DNA from 2 places in the Streptomyces daghestanicus genome. Region 2 is predicted to be linked to the other one. Evidence: riboswitches for the same ligand, from Rfam matches in the RefSeq annotation. Region 2 holds a riboswitch; the other holds the start of a gene.
What was found. Region 2 has a riboswitch for cyclic di-AMP ahead of Sdagh_RS27200 (LysM peptidoglycan-binding domain-containing protein). Riboswitches for the same ligand answer to the same signal wherever they lie in the genome.
Positions count from the first base shown of each region.

Region 1: linked by a shared signal. The riboswitch ahead of Sdagh_RS11085 (M23 family metallopeptidase) and the one ahead of Sdagh_RS27200 (LysM peptidoglycan-binding domain-containing protein) in region 2 are both predicted to bind cyclic di-AMP.

Region 1 is NZ_BNDX01000008.1:352,083-359,248, reverse strand. Features, by position in the region: gene Sdagh_RS11100 (DNA gyrase/topoisomerase IV subunit A) at 1-908, opposite strand, end outside; gene Sdagh_RS11095 (M16 family metallopeptidase) at 1,240-2,589, shown strand; gene Sdagh_RS11090 (M16 family metallopeptidase) at 2,586-3,974, shown strand; cyclic di-AMP (ydaO/yuaA leader) riboswitch at 4,176-4,336, shown strand; gene Sdagh_RS11085 (M23 family metallopeptidase) at 4,349-5,113, shown strand; gene Sdagh_RS11080 (GntR family transcriptional regulator) at 5,439-6,134, shown strand; gene Sdagh_RS11075 (HPr family phosphocarrier protein) at 6,369-6,650, opposite strand; gene Sdagh_RS11070 (bifunctional acetate--CoA ligase family protein/GNAT family N-acetyltransferase) at 6,768-7,166, shown strand, end outside.
Region 2 is NZ_BNDX01000016.1:72,983-80,148, reverse strand. Features, by position in the region: gene Sdagh_RS27220 (Ppx/GppA phosphatase family protein) at 1-594, opposite strand, end outside; gene Sdagh_RS27215 (DUF501 domain-containing protein) at 591-1,124, opposite strand; gene Sdagh_RS27210 (FtsB family cell division protein) at 1,155-1,637, opposite strand; gene eno (phosphopyruvate hydratase) at 1,733-3,013, opposite strand; gene Sdagh_RS27200 (LysM peptidoglycan-binding domain-containing protein) at 3,263-4,009, opposite strand; cyclic di-AMP (ydaO/yuaA leader) riboswitch at 4,013-4,179, opposite strand; gene Sdagh_RS27195 (LysM peptidoglycan-binding domain-containing protein) at 4,362-5,429, opposite strand; gene Sdagh_RS27190 (cytochrome P450 family protein) at 5,598-6,884, opposite strand; gene Sdagh_RS27185 (nucleoside triphosphate pyrophosphohydrolase) at 6,936-7,166, opposite strand, start outside.

The sequences.
Region 1 (7,166 bases), on a different contig from region 2:
ACGTCCGCGATGCCCTGGAGCTTCTTCGCGCCGACCAGGTCCTTGATCTTGGCGATCACCTTCTCCGGGCCGACCGCGAACGGCAGCTCGGTGACGACCAGGCCCTTGCGGCGGGCCGTCACCGTCTCCACGGTCACCGAGGCGCGGATCCTGAAGGTGCCGCGGCCGGTCGCGTACGCGTCGCGGATGCCCGGCAGCCCGACGATCACGCCGCCGGTGGGCAGGTCGGGCCCGGGGACGTGCTTCATCAGGGCTTCGAGATCGGCGTTCGGATACCGGATCAGGTGCCGGGCGGCGGCGATGACCTCGCGCAGATTGTGCGGCGGCATGTTGGTGGCCATGCCGACGGCGATCCCGGAGGCCCCGTTGACCAGCAGGTTGGGGAAGGCGGCGGGCAGCGCCTCGGGTTCCTGCTCCTGGCCGTCGTAGTTGGGGGCGAAGTCGACGGTGTCCTCCTCGATGGACTCCGTCATCAGCCCGGCCGCCTCGGCCATCCGGCACTCGGTGTACCGCATGGCGGCGGGCGGGTCGTCGTTGCCCAGCGAGCCGAAGTTGCCGTGGCCGTCGACCAGGGGGACGCGCATCGAGAACGGCTGGGCCATGCGGACCAGGGCGTCGTAGATCGACGCGTCGCCGTGCGGGTGCAGCTTGCCCATCACCTCGCCGACGACCCGGGCGCACTTCACGTAGCCGCGCTCGGGCCTGAGCCCCATCTCGTTCATCTGGTAGACGATGCGGCGGTGCACCGGCTTCAGTCCGTCGCGCGCGTCCGGCAGGGCACGGGAGTAGATGACCGAGTACGCGTACTCAAGGAATGAGCCCTGCATCTCGTCGACGACGTCGATGTCGAGGATCTTCTCCTCGTACGGGTCGTCGGGCGGCGGGGTCTTCGTACTACGGCGGGCCATCGCTGCCGGCTCCTCGCTGAAGCGTGAACGGTGATCTGACGCGTCCCATTGTGGACCGCGGCACTGACAGCGGCCGACCAGGACCTCCGACGGGCGCCGCGGCCCGCTGCCGCCCGCAGGGTACGCCCTGCCGGGGAGGGCCCCTCGCCGCGTCCGGCGCGTGCTCGCTCTCGGCGTAGCGGAGCCGGGAACTCCACCGGAGGTCCGCACGCTTGCATACAGTGGCAGGATCGGTAGGAATTCCGCAGTTCCGACCAGTGATCCGGTGCGGACCGGTGATGCGGTCCGGTCCGTGATCCCGCCCAAGTTCTCCGCGATCGAAGGGACGTACATGCCCATGGGTCACACGGCCACAGCCGAGGCAGGCTCCGGCGGCCTGACAGCGACCGAGCACCGCCTGGCCAACGGTCTGCGCGTGGTGCTCTCCGAGGACCACCTGACCCCGGTCGCGGCGGTGTGCCTCTGGTACGACGTCGGCTCCCGCCACGAGGTCAAGGGACGTACCGGTCTGGCTCACCTTTTCGAGCACTTGATGTTCCAGGGCTCCGCCCAGGTCAAGGGCAACGGCCACTTCGAACTGGTGCAGGGCGCCGGCGGTTCCCTCAACGGCACCACCAGCTTCGAGCGCACCAATTACTTCGAGACCATGCCCGCCCACCAACTGGAGCTGGCGCTCTGGCTGGAGGCCGACCGCATGGGCTCCCTGCTCGCCGCCCTGGACGACGAGTCGATGGAGAACCAGCGCGACGTCGTCAAGAACGAACGCCGCCAGCGCTACGACAACGTGCCCTACGGCACCGCCTTCGAGAAGCTGACCGCCCTCGCCTACCCGGAGGGCCACCCCTACCACCACACGCCGATCGGCTCCATGGCCGACCTGGACGCGGCCACCCTGGAGGACGCCCGCGCGTTCTTCCGCACCTATTACGCGCCGAACAACGCGGTGCTGTCGGTGGTCGGCGACATCGACCCCGAGCAGACGCTCGCCTGGATCGAGAAGTACTTCGGCTCCATCGCCTCCCACGACGGCAAGCCCGCCCCCCGGGACGGCTCGCTGCCCGAGGTCATGGGCGAGCAGGTGCGCGAGGTCGTCGAGGAGGAGGTACCGGCCCGCGCCCTGATGGCCGCCTACCGCCTGCCGCACGACGGCACCCGCGCGTGCGACGCGGCCGACCTGGCGCTCACCGTCCTCGGCGGCGGCGAGTCCTCCCGCCTCTACAACCGCCTGGTGCGCCGCGACCGCACGGCCGTGGCGGCCGGCTTCGGCCTGCTGCGCCTGGCGGGCGCCCCGTCCCTCGGCTGGCTGGACGTGAAGACCTCCGGCGACGTCGAGGTGCCGGTCATCGAGGCCGCCATCGACGAGGAGCTGGCCCGGTTCGCCGAGGAGGGCCCCACCGCCGAGGAGATGGAGCGCGCCCAGGCCCAGCTGGAGCGCGAGTGGCTGGACCGGCTCGGCACGGTCGCCGGCCGCGCCGACGAACTGTGCCGGTACGCGGTCCTGTTCGGCGACCCGCAGCTCGCCCTCACCGCCGTGCAGCGCGTCCTGGAGGTGACCGCCGAGGAGGTCCAGGAGGTCGCCAAGGCCCGACTGCGCCCCGACAACCGCGCGGTGCTCGTCTACGAGCCCACCGCCCCCGCGGCCGACGACGCCACCGACGAGAACGAGGAGGCGGCCAAGTGACCGAGCTGGCCACCATGGAATTCCACCCTCAGCCGCAGGCGGGCGAGCCCAGGCCCTGGGCCTTCCCCGCCCCGGAGCGCGGCGCGCTCGGCAACGGCCTGACCGTCCTGCGCTGCGACCGCCCCGGCCAGCAGGTCGTCGCCGTCGAGCTGTTCCTGCGGGCGCCCCTGGACGCCGAGCCGGCCGGCCTGGACGGCGTCGCCACCATCATGGCCCGCGCCTTCTCCGAGGGCACCGACAAGCACTCCGCCGAGGAGTTCGCCGCCGAGCTGGAGCGCTGCGGCGCCACCCTGGACGCGCACGCCGACCACCCCGGTGTCCGCCTCAGCCTCGAAGTGCCCGCCTCCCGTCTCGCCAAGGCGCTCGGCCTGGTCGCCGACGCCCTCAGGGCGCCCGCCTTCGCGGACAGCGAGATCGAACGCCTGGTGCGCAACCGGCTCGACGAGATCCCGCACGAGCTGGCCAACCCCTCGCGCCGGGCCGCCAAGGAGCTGTCCAGGGAGCTGTTCCCGGCGGACTCCCGGATGTCCCGCCCGCGCCAGGGCACCGAGGAGACCGTCGCCGGCATCGACTCCGCCGCCGTCCGCGCCTTCTACGAGAAGCACGTGCGGCCCGCCACCGCCACCGCCGTGGTCGTCGGCGACTTCACCGGCGTCGACCTCGACGCCCTGCTCGACGACACCCTCGGCTCGTGGACGGGCTCGGCCGCCGAGCCGCGCCCCGTGCCGCCGGTGACCTCCGACGACACCGGCCGGGTCGTCATCGTGGACCGCCCCGGATCGGTCCAGACGCAGCTGCTGATCGGCCGCACCGGACCCGACCGGCACGACAGCGTCTGGCCCGCCCAGGTGCTCGGCACGTACTGCCTGGGCGGCACCTTGACCTCCCGCCTGGACCGCGTCCTGCGCGAGGAGAAGGGCTACACCTACGGCGTGCGGGCCTTCGGCCAGGTGCTGCGCTCCGCGCCCGACGGCACCGGCGCCGCGATGCTCGCCATCAGCGGCTCCGTCGACACCCCGAACACCGGACCGGCCCTCGACGACCTGTGGAAGGTGCTGCGCACCCTCGCCGAGGGCGGGCTCACCGACGCCGAACGCGACGTCGCCGTGCAGAACCTGGTGGGTGTGGCGCCGCTGAAGTACGAGACCGCGGCGGCCGTCGCGAGCACGCTGGCGGACCAGGTCGAGCAGTACCTGCCCGACGACTACCAGGCGACCCTCTACCAGCGGCTCGTCACCACGGGCACGGTCGAGGCCACCGCGGCGGTCGTGAACGCCTTCCCGGTGGACCGGCTGGTGACCGTCCTGGTGGGTGACGCCGCGCAGATCAAGGGGCCCGTCGAGGCCCTGGGCATCGGCGAAGTCACCGTGGTGAGCGCCGAGTAGCGGCGCACGCGTGGGGGTGGCCCCGGTGACGGTTCTGTCACCGGGGCCGCCCTATGTCCGAATGGGGCGGATTGGCATAGAGGTTGCCTGTCTGCGCTGTGGGATGAGCAACAAAAACCCGGTTCTGTTTGAGTCTTGAACGGGCGCCCGCTTAGCGTCTCCCAGGCTGTTCGTCAGGCAGTGCGCCGCACCCGCGGCACCGGACAGTCATCGCCGAGTCCCCGTACGGCGCGAGCCAGGGGAGCCGGGGACCCATCGTCCCTGGGGTGAATCGGACGCCCGCGCGTGAGCGAGGGGGTCCGTAGGAGACCTTCCTGCTCCGAACCCGTCAGCTAACCCGGTAGGCGAGAGGGAAGGAAAGGACCAGCCCCCACATGGCGTTCACGCGCGCCACCGGCAAGCACCGCCGACCCGGCCGGATGCACCGCACCACCGTCCGCGCGGCGGGTGTCGCGACCCTCACCACCACCGGCGTCCTCGGCACCCTGGCCGCCCCGGCGCTCGCCGCCGAACCGGCCGCCGAGCAGACCGGCCTCACCCCGGTCGTCACCCTCGGCGACTCGGTGGCCGAGGAGGTCGACGCCCAGGCCGCCGCCCAGCGGCAGGCCGCCGAGTTCGCCGCCGCCCGGGAGCAGGCCGAGCGGGCCGCCCGCGAGCGGGCCGCCGAGGCCGCCCAGCAGGCCCGTGAGGACCAGGAGCGCGCCGCCCGCGAGGCCGAGCGCAAGCGCCTGAACACCTACGTGTCGCCCATCAGCGGCTCGTACGTGTCCACCGCCTACCAGGCCAGCAGCGGCCTGTGGTCCTCCGGCACGCACACCGGCATCGACTTCCACGCCGCCTCCGGCACCCCCGTCCACGCCGTGGGCGCCGGCACCGTGGTCGAGGCCGGCTGGGGCGGTGCGTACGGCAACCAGGTCGTGATCAGGATGCACGACGGGACGTACACGCAGTACGGCCACCTGTCGTCCATCGGCGTCTCGGTGGGCCAGGCGGTCACCCCGGGCCAGACGATCGGCCACTCCGGGGCGACCGGCAACACCACCGGGGCGCACCTGCACTTCGAGGCCCGCACCACCGCCGAGTACGGCTCGGACATCGACCCCGTGGCCTACCTCCGCTCCCACGGCGTCACCGTCTGACCCTTCCGCCGCACTCCTGGAAAGCCCCGGCTCACGAGCCGGGGCTTTTCCACGTCGGGGGCGCGCCGAGGGCTCGTCGCAGGCGCCTGGGGCCTCGTTCGGATCACGCCGCGGACGCGGGGCCTGGCACGCGCACCGGCGCGGGGAAGGCGCAGCCGATTCCCCGCGACCTGATCCGAACGACAGGCCCTAGGAGCTGACCAAAAACAACCCAAAATCCGTCCGGTAAAGCGGACCCCCGTCGGAAAGCGCGCCGCATTGCAATAGAGTCACTGAACACGCGTCAATCGTCGACGTTTCACGGGGATTAAGGCGGAGGTCGGTCATGCGTATTCCGGCGCACTCGGTGTGCACGGCGATCAGGGACGACATCGTCGCCGGTGTCCTCGAACGCGGCAGCCGGCTCACCGAGGAACTCCTCGCCCGCCGCTACGGCGTCTCCCGCGTCCCCGTGCGCGAGGCCCTGCGGACCCTGGAGGCCGAGGGCTTCGTGGTGACCCGGCGCCACGCGGGCGCGTGCGTGGCCGAACCGACCGAGCAGGAGGCCGCCGACCTGCTGGAGATGCGGCTGCTGCTGGAGCCGCTCGGCGCCGCGCGGGCCGCCCAGCGGCGCACCGAGGCCCACCTCAAGGTGCTGCGCGGCCTGGTGCGGCTCGGCCAGGAGCGGGCCAGACGGGGCAACAGCGAGGACCTGCGCTCCCTGGGCGGCTGGTTCCACGAGACGCTCGCCCAGGCGGCGGGCAGCGCGGCGCTCACCTCGACGCTGACCCAGCTGCGGCACCGGATCGCCTGGATGTACGCCGTGGAGGCGCCGGCCAGCCCCGTGGACACCTGGGCGGAGCACGGCGCCATCGTCGACGCGGTGGCCCGGGGCGACAGCGAGCGGGCGCGCTCGCTGACCGCGCTGCACACCGAGCGGTCGACCGCCGCGCATCGCCTGCGGCCGGCCCCGGGCGCAGGCCGCGCGGAGCGTGTGAGGAATTCGCAACATGCCGTAAACATGCCGAGCCTGCGGCATTAACACGGCCACCGTATACAAAGAGAAGTTATTCGGCCGATCCTCCGGTCGGGGTCTATTTCCGCTGCCCTTTTTATTGTCGTGCTCCATGTCTCCCCGGCGGACGAGAAATCATCGCGGTGCCGCCCCCGCAAAAACGAGAGTCCGCACCCCGGACCAAGCGGTCGTCCCCGGAAATAGCGGAAGCCGTGCCGGTCCCGAAGGCCCGGCACGGCTCCGCCGTACGCGCACGGTGGTTCAGACGGTCTCCGGGAGCTCCTCCAGCCCCTCGGCGACCAGCTTCGCCAGCCGGTCCAGGGCGGCGTCCGCGCCCTCGGCGTCCGAGGCGAGCACGACCTCCTCGCCACCCTGGGCGCCCAGACCCAGGACGGCCAGCATGGAGGCCGCGTTGACAGGGTCGCCGTCGGCCTTGGCGATCGTCACCGGGACCCCGGTGGCCGTGGCGGCTCGGACGAAGATGGAGGCGGGGCGGGCGTGGAGGCCCTCGGCCCAGCCGACGTTGACGCGGCGCTCAGCCATGTGGTGCTGCCCTTCAGGTGTGCAGAGTTGTCTAGACCAGTCTTCCATACGGTGCGCCCCCGGACTGCCCCACTCGGCCCCGCGCCGTTGTCGTACCCGGGCCGTACTCTGGGCCGCATGGAGAGCGCGTCGGACCGGCACGAGTACCCCGCCCACTGGGAGGCGGACGTGGTGCTGCGCGACGGCGGCACCGCGCGTGTGCGCCCCATCACCGAGGACGACGCCGAGCGCCTGGTCAGCTTCTACGAGCAGGTCTCGGACGAGTCGAAGTACTACCGCTTCTTCGCGCCCTACCCCCGGCTGTCCGCCAAGGACGTCCGCCGCTTCACCCACCACGACTTCGTCGACCGCGTCGGCCTCGCGGCCACGGTGGGCGGCGAGTTCATCGCCACGGTCCGCTACGACCGGATCGCCGCCGACGGCACCCCCGCGCACGCCCCGGCCGACGAGGCCGAGGTCGCCTTCCTCGTCCAGGACGCCCACCAGGGGCGCGGCGTCGCCTCCGCGCTCCTGGAG
Region 2 (7,166 bases):
GGCCGCCTCGATGTCGTCCCGCATCGCCGCGATCTGCTCCTCGGTGGGCGGGTCGGTGACGGCGCCGTCCACCACCAGGTGCCGCTCGGTCATCCGGACGCAGCCGACGTCGACGGAGCGGGCGGCGCGGACCCGGTCGTCGCCGACGACGAACTCGGTCGAGCCGCCGCCGATGTCCACGACCAGGAAGGGGCGGTGGAGGTCGGCGCGGCCGGTCAGTTCCCTGGTGGCGCCGGTGAAGGAGAGCGCGGCCTCCTGGTCGCCGGTGATCACCTCGGGTTCGACGCCGAGGATGTCGAGGACCCCGCGCACGAAGTCGGCGCGGTTCTCGGCGTCCCGGGAGGCGGAGGTCGCGACGAACCGGACCCGTTCGGCGCCGTGCCGCTTGATGATCCCGGCGTACTCGCGGCAGGCGGCGAAGGTCCGCTCCAGCGCCTCGGGGGCGAGGCGTCCGGTGCGGTCGACGCCCTGGCCGAGCCGGACGATGGTCATCCGGCGGTCCAGGTCGGTCAGCTCGCCGGTCGCCGGGTCGGCGTCCGCGACCAGCAGCCGGATGGAGTTGGTACCGCAGTCGACGGCGGCGACTCGGGTCACTTCTCGTCCTCCTCGGCGGGCGGGGTCACGCACGGGCCCTTGCGCCACCACTCGGGCAGCATCCCGATGGCCTCGTCGCCCAGCGGGTTCACGCCCGGCCCGGCGGCCAGCGAGTGGGCGACCAGGACGTGCAGGCACTTGACCCGGTCCGGCATGCCGCCGGCGCTCGGGAATCCGGTCAGCTCCTCGATCTCGTCGCGGCGCCGGATGTAGTCCTCGTGCGCGGCGCGGTAGGCGGCGGCCAGTTCCGGGTCGGCGGCCAGCCGCTCGGTCATCTCCTTCATCACCCCGTTCGCCTCCAGGGTGCCGATGGCGGAGGCGGCCCGCGGGCACGTCAGGTAGTACAGCGTCGGGAACGGCGTGCCGTCGGGCAGCCGGGGCGCGGTCTCCACGACGTCGGGCTGCCCGCAGGGGCACCGGTGCGCGATGGCGCGCAGTCCGCGCGGCGGACGGCCCAACTGCTGCCGGAACGCCTCGACGTCCGCGTCGGTGGGTTCGGTGCGCGGGGTGGGCGGCGGGGGCGTGTGCATGACTGGCTTCTGTCGGTCTTCCTGTAAGTCCTACTGATGACTGGTGCCGGCGTCGGCCTTGTCGACCCCGTCGAAGACGGTCCGGTACCAGGGGCGGCCGGCCGCTCCGGCGCCGGCCCGGGACTGCCGCGCCGTGCCCGGGTCGATGACGATGAAGCCCGTCTCCCCCGGCATCACGTAGTGCAGCCGCTGCCGGATCTGCTGCTCGGCGTAGGCGTCGTCCTGCCAGCGGGCCTTGAGGTCGCGCAGGTGCTCGACGCGCTGCCGGGCCTGCTGCTTCTCCCGCTGGAGGTCGGCGATCTCGGCGCGCTGGGCGACGTACTGCCGTATCGGGTAGGCGAGCACCACGACGAGGGAGCAGAGCACCATCACGAGCAGGGCCGCCCGGCCGGTCAGCCGGGAGCGGCGGGCCTGCCGCTTGGTCTGCGAACGGTAGACCCGGGCCGCCGTCTGCTCCCCCAGCGCCCTGATCCTGGTCGTGGTGGAGAAACGGTCCCGGTCCTTCACGGCCATCCGTCTTCCGCCTCCCGTGCACGCGCGTACGTCCCCGCACACGGTACGGGACCGGGTACGGGGACGTACGTACGACGCTGCCTACCGGCGGGCGGTCAGCCCTTGAAGCGGGGGAACGCCGAACGGCCGGCGTACACCGCGGCGTCGTCGAGGATCTCCTCGATGCGCAGCAGCTGGTTGTACTTGGCGACGCGCTCGGAGCGGGCCGGGGCGCCGGTCTTGATCTGGCCGCAGTTGGTGGCGACGGCGAGGTCGGCGATGGTGACGTCCTCGGTCTCGCCGGAGCGGTGGGACATCATGCACTTGAAGCCGTTGCGCTGGGCCAGCTCGACGGCGTCCAGGGTCTCGGTGAGCGAGCCGATCTGGTTGACCTTGACGAGCAGCGCGTTGGCGGCGCCCTCCTCGATGCCGCGGGCGAGGCGCTCGGGGTTGGTGACGAACAGGTCGTCACCGACGAGCTGGACCTGGTCGCCGAGGCGCTCGGTGATGGTCTTCCAGCCCTCCCAGTCGTCCTCGAACAGCGGGTCCTCGATGGAGACCAGCGGGTAGGCGTCGACCAGCTCCGCGTAGTAGTCCGTCATCTCGGCGGCGGTGCGCTCCTTGCCCTCGAAGGAGTAGACGCCGTCCTTGTAGAACTCGGAGGCGGCGACGTCCAGGGCGAGGGCGATCTGCTCGCCGGGGGTGTAGCCGGCTTCCTTGATCGCTTCGAGGATGAGGTCGAGGGCCTCGCGGTTGGAGCCGAGGTTCGGGGCGAAGCCGCCCTCGTCGCCGAGGCCGGTGGAGAGGCCCTTGTTCTTCAGGACCTTCTTCAGCGTGTGGTAGACCTCGGCGCCCCAGCGCAGGGCCTCGGAGAAGGACTCCGCGCCGATCGGGGCGATCATGAACTCCTGGATGTCCACGTTGGAGTCGGCGTGCGAGCCGCCGTTCAGGATGTTCATCATCGGCACCGGCAGCAGGTGCGCGTTCGGACCGCCCAGGTAGCGGAAGAGCGGCAGGTCGCTGGCCTCGGAGGCGGCGTGCGCGACGGCCAGGGAGACGCCGAGGATGGCGTTGGCGCCGAGCGAGCCCTTGTTGTCGGTGGCGTCCAGGTCGAACATGGCCTGGTCGATCAGGCGCTGCTCGGTGGCGTCGTAGCCGACCAGCTCCGGGCCGATCTGCTCGATGACGGCGAGGACGGCCTTCTCGACACCCTTGCCGAGGTAGCGGTTGGCGTCTCCGTCGCGCAGCTCGATGGCCTCGAAGGCGCCGGTGGAGGCGCCGGACGGGACGGCGGCACGACCCGTGCTGCCGTCGTCGAGGCCGACCTCGACCTCGACCGTGGGGTTGCCTCGGGAGTCCAGGATTTCCCGGGCTACGACGACGTCGATGGACGGCACGAGCATCTCCTTCTTCAATGTGACGCTTCGGTGTGACGCGGGTGCGCGGCACGCGGCGGCTCTGCGGGTCCGAGCCTAACCGGCTCCGGGCGATCGGCCAGCCGGTCACCCACCCGTTGTACGGAACCGAGAGTAAATTGTTTCTGAACGGAACAAAAGAAGCCCCCGCTTTCGGGCGGCCGGACCTGGACATGACCCCGCCCCGGCGCGTACGGGGGAACACGCGCCGGGGCGGGGAGCCGTGCGGGCTCAGCTGAGGTGCAGCTGCTGGCCCGGGTAGATGAGGTCGGCCTCGTCGATGATGTCGTCGTTCAGGTCGAACAGCTTCGACCAGCCGCCCTTGACGTCGTGCGCCGCGGCGATCGAGCTGAGGGTGTCGCCCTTGACCACCTTGTACTCGCCGTCGCCCTTCTCGACCTTCTCGCCGGTCGGGGTGGTGACGGTCTTGCCGGACTTCTGCGTGGACTCGGCCGCCGGGCGCTCCTGCGAACGGCTGGCGGGCTGCTCCTCGGCCGTGCGGCTCCCGGTGGAGCCGGTGCTCTGCTCCTGGGTGCTCTGCTCCTGGCCGCTCTGCGAGGAGCTGCCCGAGGAGCCCGAGGAGGAGGAGCCGGAGCCGCTGTACGAGGCACCCGACAGGCCCGTGCCGCAGTTCGGCCAGGCACCCTTGCCCTGGGCCGCCAGGACCTTCTCGGCGACCTGGATCTGCTGGTCCTTGCTGGCCTGGTCGGCGGTGGAGGCGTACTGCGTGCCGCCGTACGCGGCCCAGGTGGAGGCGGAGAACTGCAGACCGCCGTAGTAGCCGTTGCCGGTGTTGATGGACCAGTTGCCGCCGGACTCGCACTGGGCGACGGTGTCCCACTCGGAGGTGGTGGCGGCGGAGGCGTTGCCGGCCGCCATCAGCGGGGCGGCGACGGCGGCGCCGGTCACGCCGGCGATGGCGATGGCCCGGGTGGCCTTGAACGGACGACGGTGCTTGCCCTTGCTGGAAAACAGCATGGTTGATCCCCTCACCGACGCCTGCGAGGTGAGCTGTCGGGTTCGGGCCGGTTGAGTTGCCCGGCCGGGTCCCTCACGGGAGCCGGCTTCACCCCTAGCCGCCCCGGCTCAACTGCCCGGTGCGGCGCCTACCTTGGGTCCCCCGCTCCTGCCTGCGGCGCTTGACGCGACGACTGTTCCCGGACTGCCGCTGGCAGGATTCGGCGTTGCGGCGGCCGGGGCCCGCGATGGCGAGCGGTCTTGACCGTAGCCAGGCTCGCGGGGGATTTTCAAAGACGATCAGTACTTCTGAGACCTATCTCTCACGATGTTTATTACGGACATTCAGCGCGAAGCATGACGCGAACTGCCGCTACTTTTCAACCGGTTCGACCGCAACCGCAAGCTTCTGACCGGGCAGGATGTGGTCGGGGTCGGCGCCGACGGTGGCCTTGTTCCCGGCATAGAGGGAGTGCCATCCCCCGTCCAGCTCCAGCGAGTCGGCGATGGCCCAGAGACTGTCGCCGGTCCGCACGGTGTACGTCCCGTCCGCCGCGTCGCGGGTGTCGCCCTCGCCGCGCGAGGCATGCCGCCCGGAGGACGCCGCCGAGCGGCCGTCCGCGGCCTCGCCGTCGGCGGCCGTGCGGCGGTGCCGTCCGGCGCCGGAGGCGTCCGGCCCGACGGTCTCCGTCAGATGCGAAGTCGCGGGGCGGGGCTCGACGTTGCCGGAGCCGTCCCGCTCGGTGGTGGCCGCGTCGCCGGGGTCGCCGGAAGCGGCGCCCGAAGCGGGCGAAGAGGGGGAATCGGAGGAAGTGTCGGACTTCGGCGTTTCATCACTGTCGTCCGACGAGGTGTCATCCGTCGCCCCGCCGGAGGGGGTGGGCGACGGCGAGCCCTTCGACGCCTTCGCACCGGCGGACTCCTCCGACGGGGCGGAGGAATCGGATGAACCGGAGGAAGCGGATGAATCATCCGGCTTCGACTCCGAGTCCGGCTTCGCCGTCGACCCCGCGCCCGACTCCGCCGTCGTCCCGGACGCGTCGTCCGACGCGCCGGCGTCCGGGGAGCCGCCGTCGAGGCCGGAGAGCAGCCCGCAGGTCGGCCAGGTGCTGACGCCCTTCGCGGCCAGGACCTTCTCGGCGACCCGGATCTGCTGGGCGCGGCTGGCCTGGTCGGCACTGGAGGCGTAGGCGAGGCCGCCGTACGCCTCCCAGTCGTCCTGCGTCAACTGCAAACCGCCGTAGTACCCGTTGCCGCTGTTCTGGCTCCAGGCGCCGCCGGTCTCGCACTCGGCGACACGGTCCCAGGTCGTGCCGTCGGCCGCGTGGGCGCCGGTGGCTCCGAGGAGCGGGATCGCGATGGCGGAGCCGGTGACTCCGGCAGCGACGACCAGGGCCGGGGCCTGGCGGGGGCGACGGTGTCGGCCGTTCCCGGAGAGCATGCGGAGACCTTTCACGAGACAGCAGGGCCCGCGCGGCGGTCTGACTCGGCGCCGCGCTGATCCGTGAACGTATAGGCATACGATCACTCATCACAAGTTCATGCCGTGCAGATCACATGGAGATCACGGACCTGAGTGCGTGTCACCTTTGCGGGTGTGACGGCTCCTTCAGGGGACGGGGGTGAAGGAGACGGGCAGGGTGCGCAGGCCGCGCATGATGAGGCCGCCGCGCCAGCGCAGTTCGGCCGGGTCGGCGGCCAGACTCAGGTCGGGCAGGCGGGTCAGCAGCGTGGCGAGCGCGGTCTGGCCCTCCAGGCGGGCGAGCGGGGCGCCGAGGCAGTAGTGGATGCCGTGGCCGTAGCCGAGGTGCTGGCTGTCGCGGCGGGACAGGTCGAGGGTGTCCGGGTCGGTGAAGCGGGCCGGGTCCCGGTCGGCGGCGGCGAGGACGACCAGGACCGGCTCGCCGGGGGCGATGTCCTGTCCGCCGAGGGTGAGGGGCCGCGTGGCGTACCGCCAGGTGGCCAGCTCGACCGGGCCGTCGTAGCGGAGGAGTTCCTCCACGCCCGTCTCCAGGAGGCCCCTCTCCCCCGCGGCGAGGGAGTCCTGGAGACGGGTCCGCTGGCCGGGGTGGGTCAGCAGGGCGTAGGTGCCGTTGCCGATCAGGTTGACCGTGGTCTCGAAACCGGCGAAGAGGAGGATGAAGGCCATCGCGGCGGCCTCGTTCTCGGTGAGGTGCTCGCCGTGGTCGGAGGCGCGGATCAGGCCCGAGATCAGGTCGTCGCCCGGGTCGGCGCGCTTGCGGTGGATGAGGTCCGCGAGGTAGCCGCGCATCTTCTTCACCGACCGGGCGACCCCGCCCCGGGGGCCTCCGCCGTGCCGGATCATCATGCCCGCCCAGTCCCGGAAGTCGTCCTGGTCCTCGCGGGGGACGCCGAGCAGGTCGCAGATGGCGTAGATGGGGAGCGGGAAGGCGAACTCGTGGATGAGGTCGGCGCTTCCCGTGCCGGCGAACCCGTCGATGAGGCCGTCCGCCAGTTCCTGCACCCGGGGCGCGAACTCGGCCACCCGGCGCGGGGTGAACGCCTTGCTGACCAGCCGCCGCAGCCGGGTGTGGTCCGGCGGGTCGATGTTGAGCAGATGCGTCATCAGCTCGGCCTTGCGCTCGCCCGGGATGCCGGTCTTGCCCTTGGCGTGGGCCGGTTCGGCGTGGTGCGCCGGGTTCTTGGACAGCCGGGGGTCGGCGAGCGCCTGCCTGGCGTCGGCGTACCGGGTGACCAGCCAGGCCTCCACCCCGCTGGGCAGCCGGGTGCGGTGCACGGGGGCGTGCTCGCGCAGCCAGGCGTAGGCGGGGTAGGGGTCGCTCGCGAATTCCCAGGTGAACAGCTCGGGGGCGGGTCCGGGGGTGGTCGCGGAGGCGGCGGGGGCGGTGCTGGGGGTGTGGGCGTGCTCGGTCACGCGTCGACCGTATCCGTCCCTCTCCCTGCTCCCCCGTCCGCGTCCCTCTCCCTATTCCCCCGTCCGTTCCCCCGGCCGCGTCCGGGTCTCCGCTTCCCGGATCGCGTCCCGGTAGGCGCGGGCCGCCGCGCGCAGGGCGGCCTCCGGGTCGACGCCGTCCGCCTCGGCGCGCACGGCCAGCGCCAGCAGCTCGTAGCCGAGGCCCTCGCCGCGCGGCAGCGGCACGTCCAGGCCGGCCGTGCGCACCCGCGAGGCCAGCTTGGCGGCGAGGGCCAGGCCGGG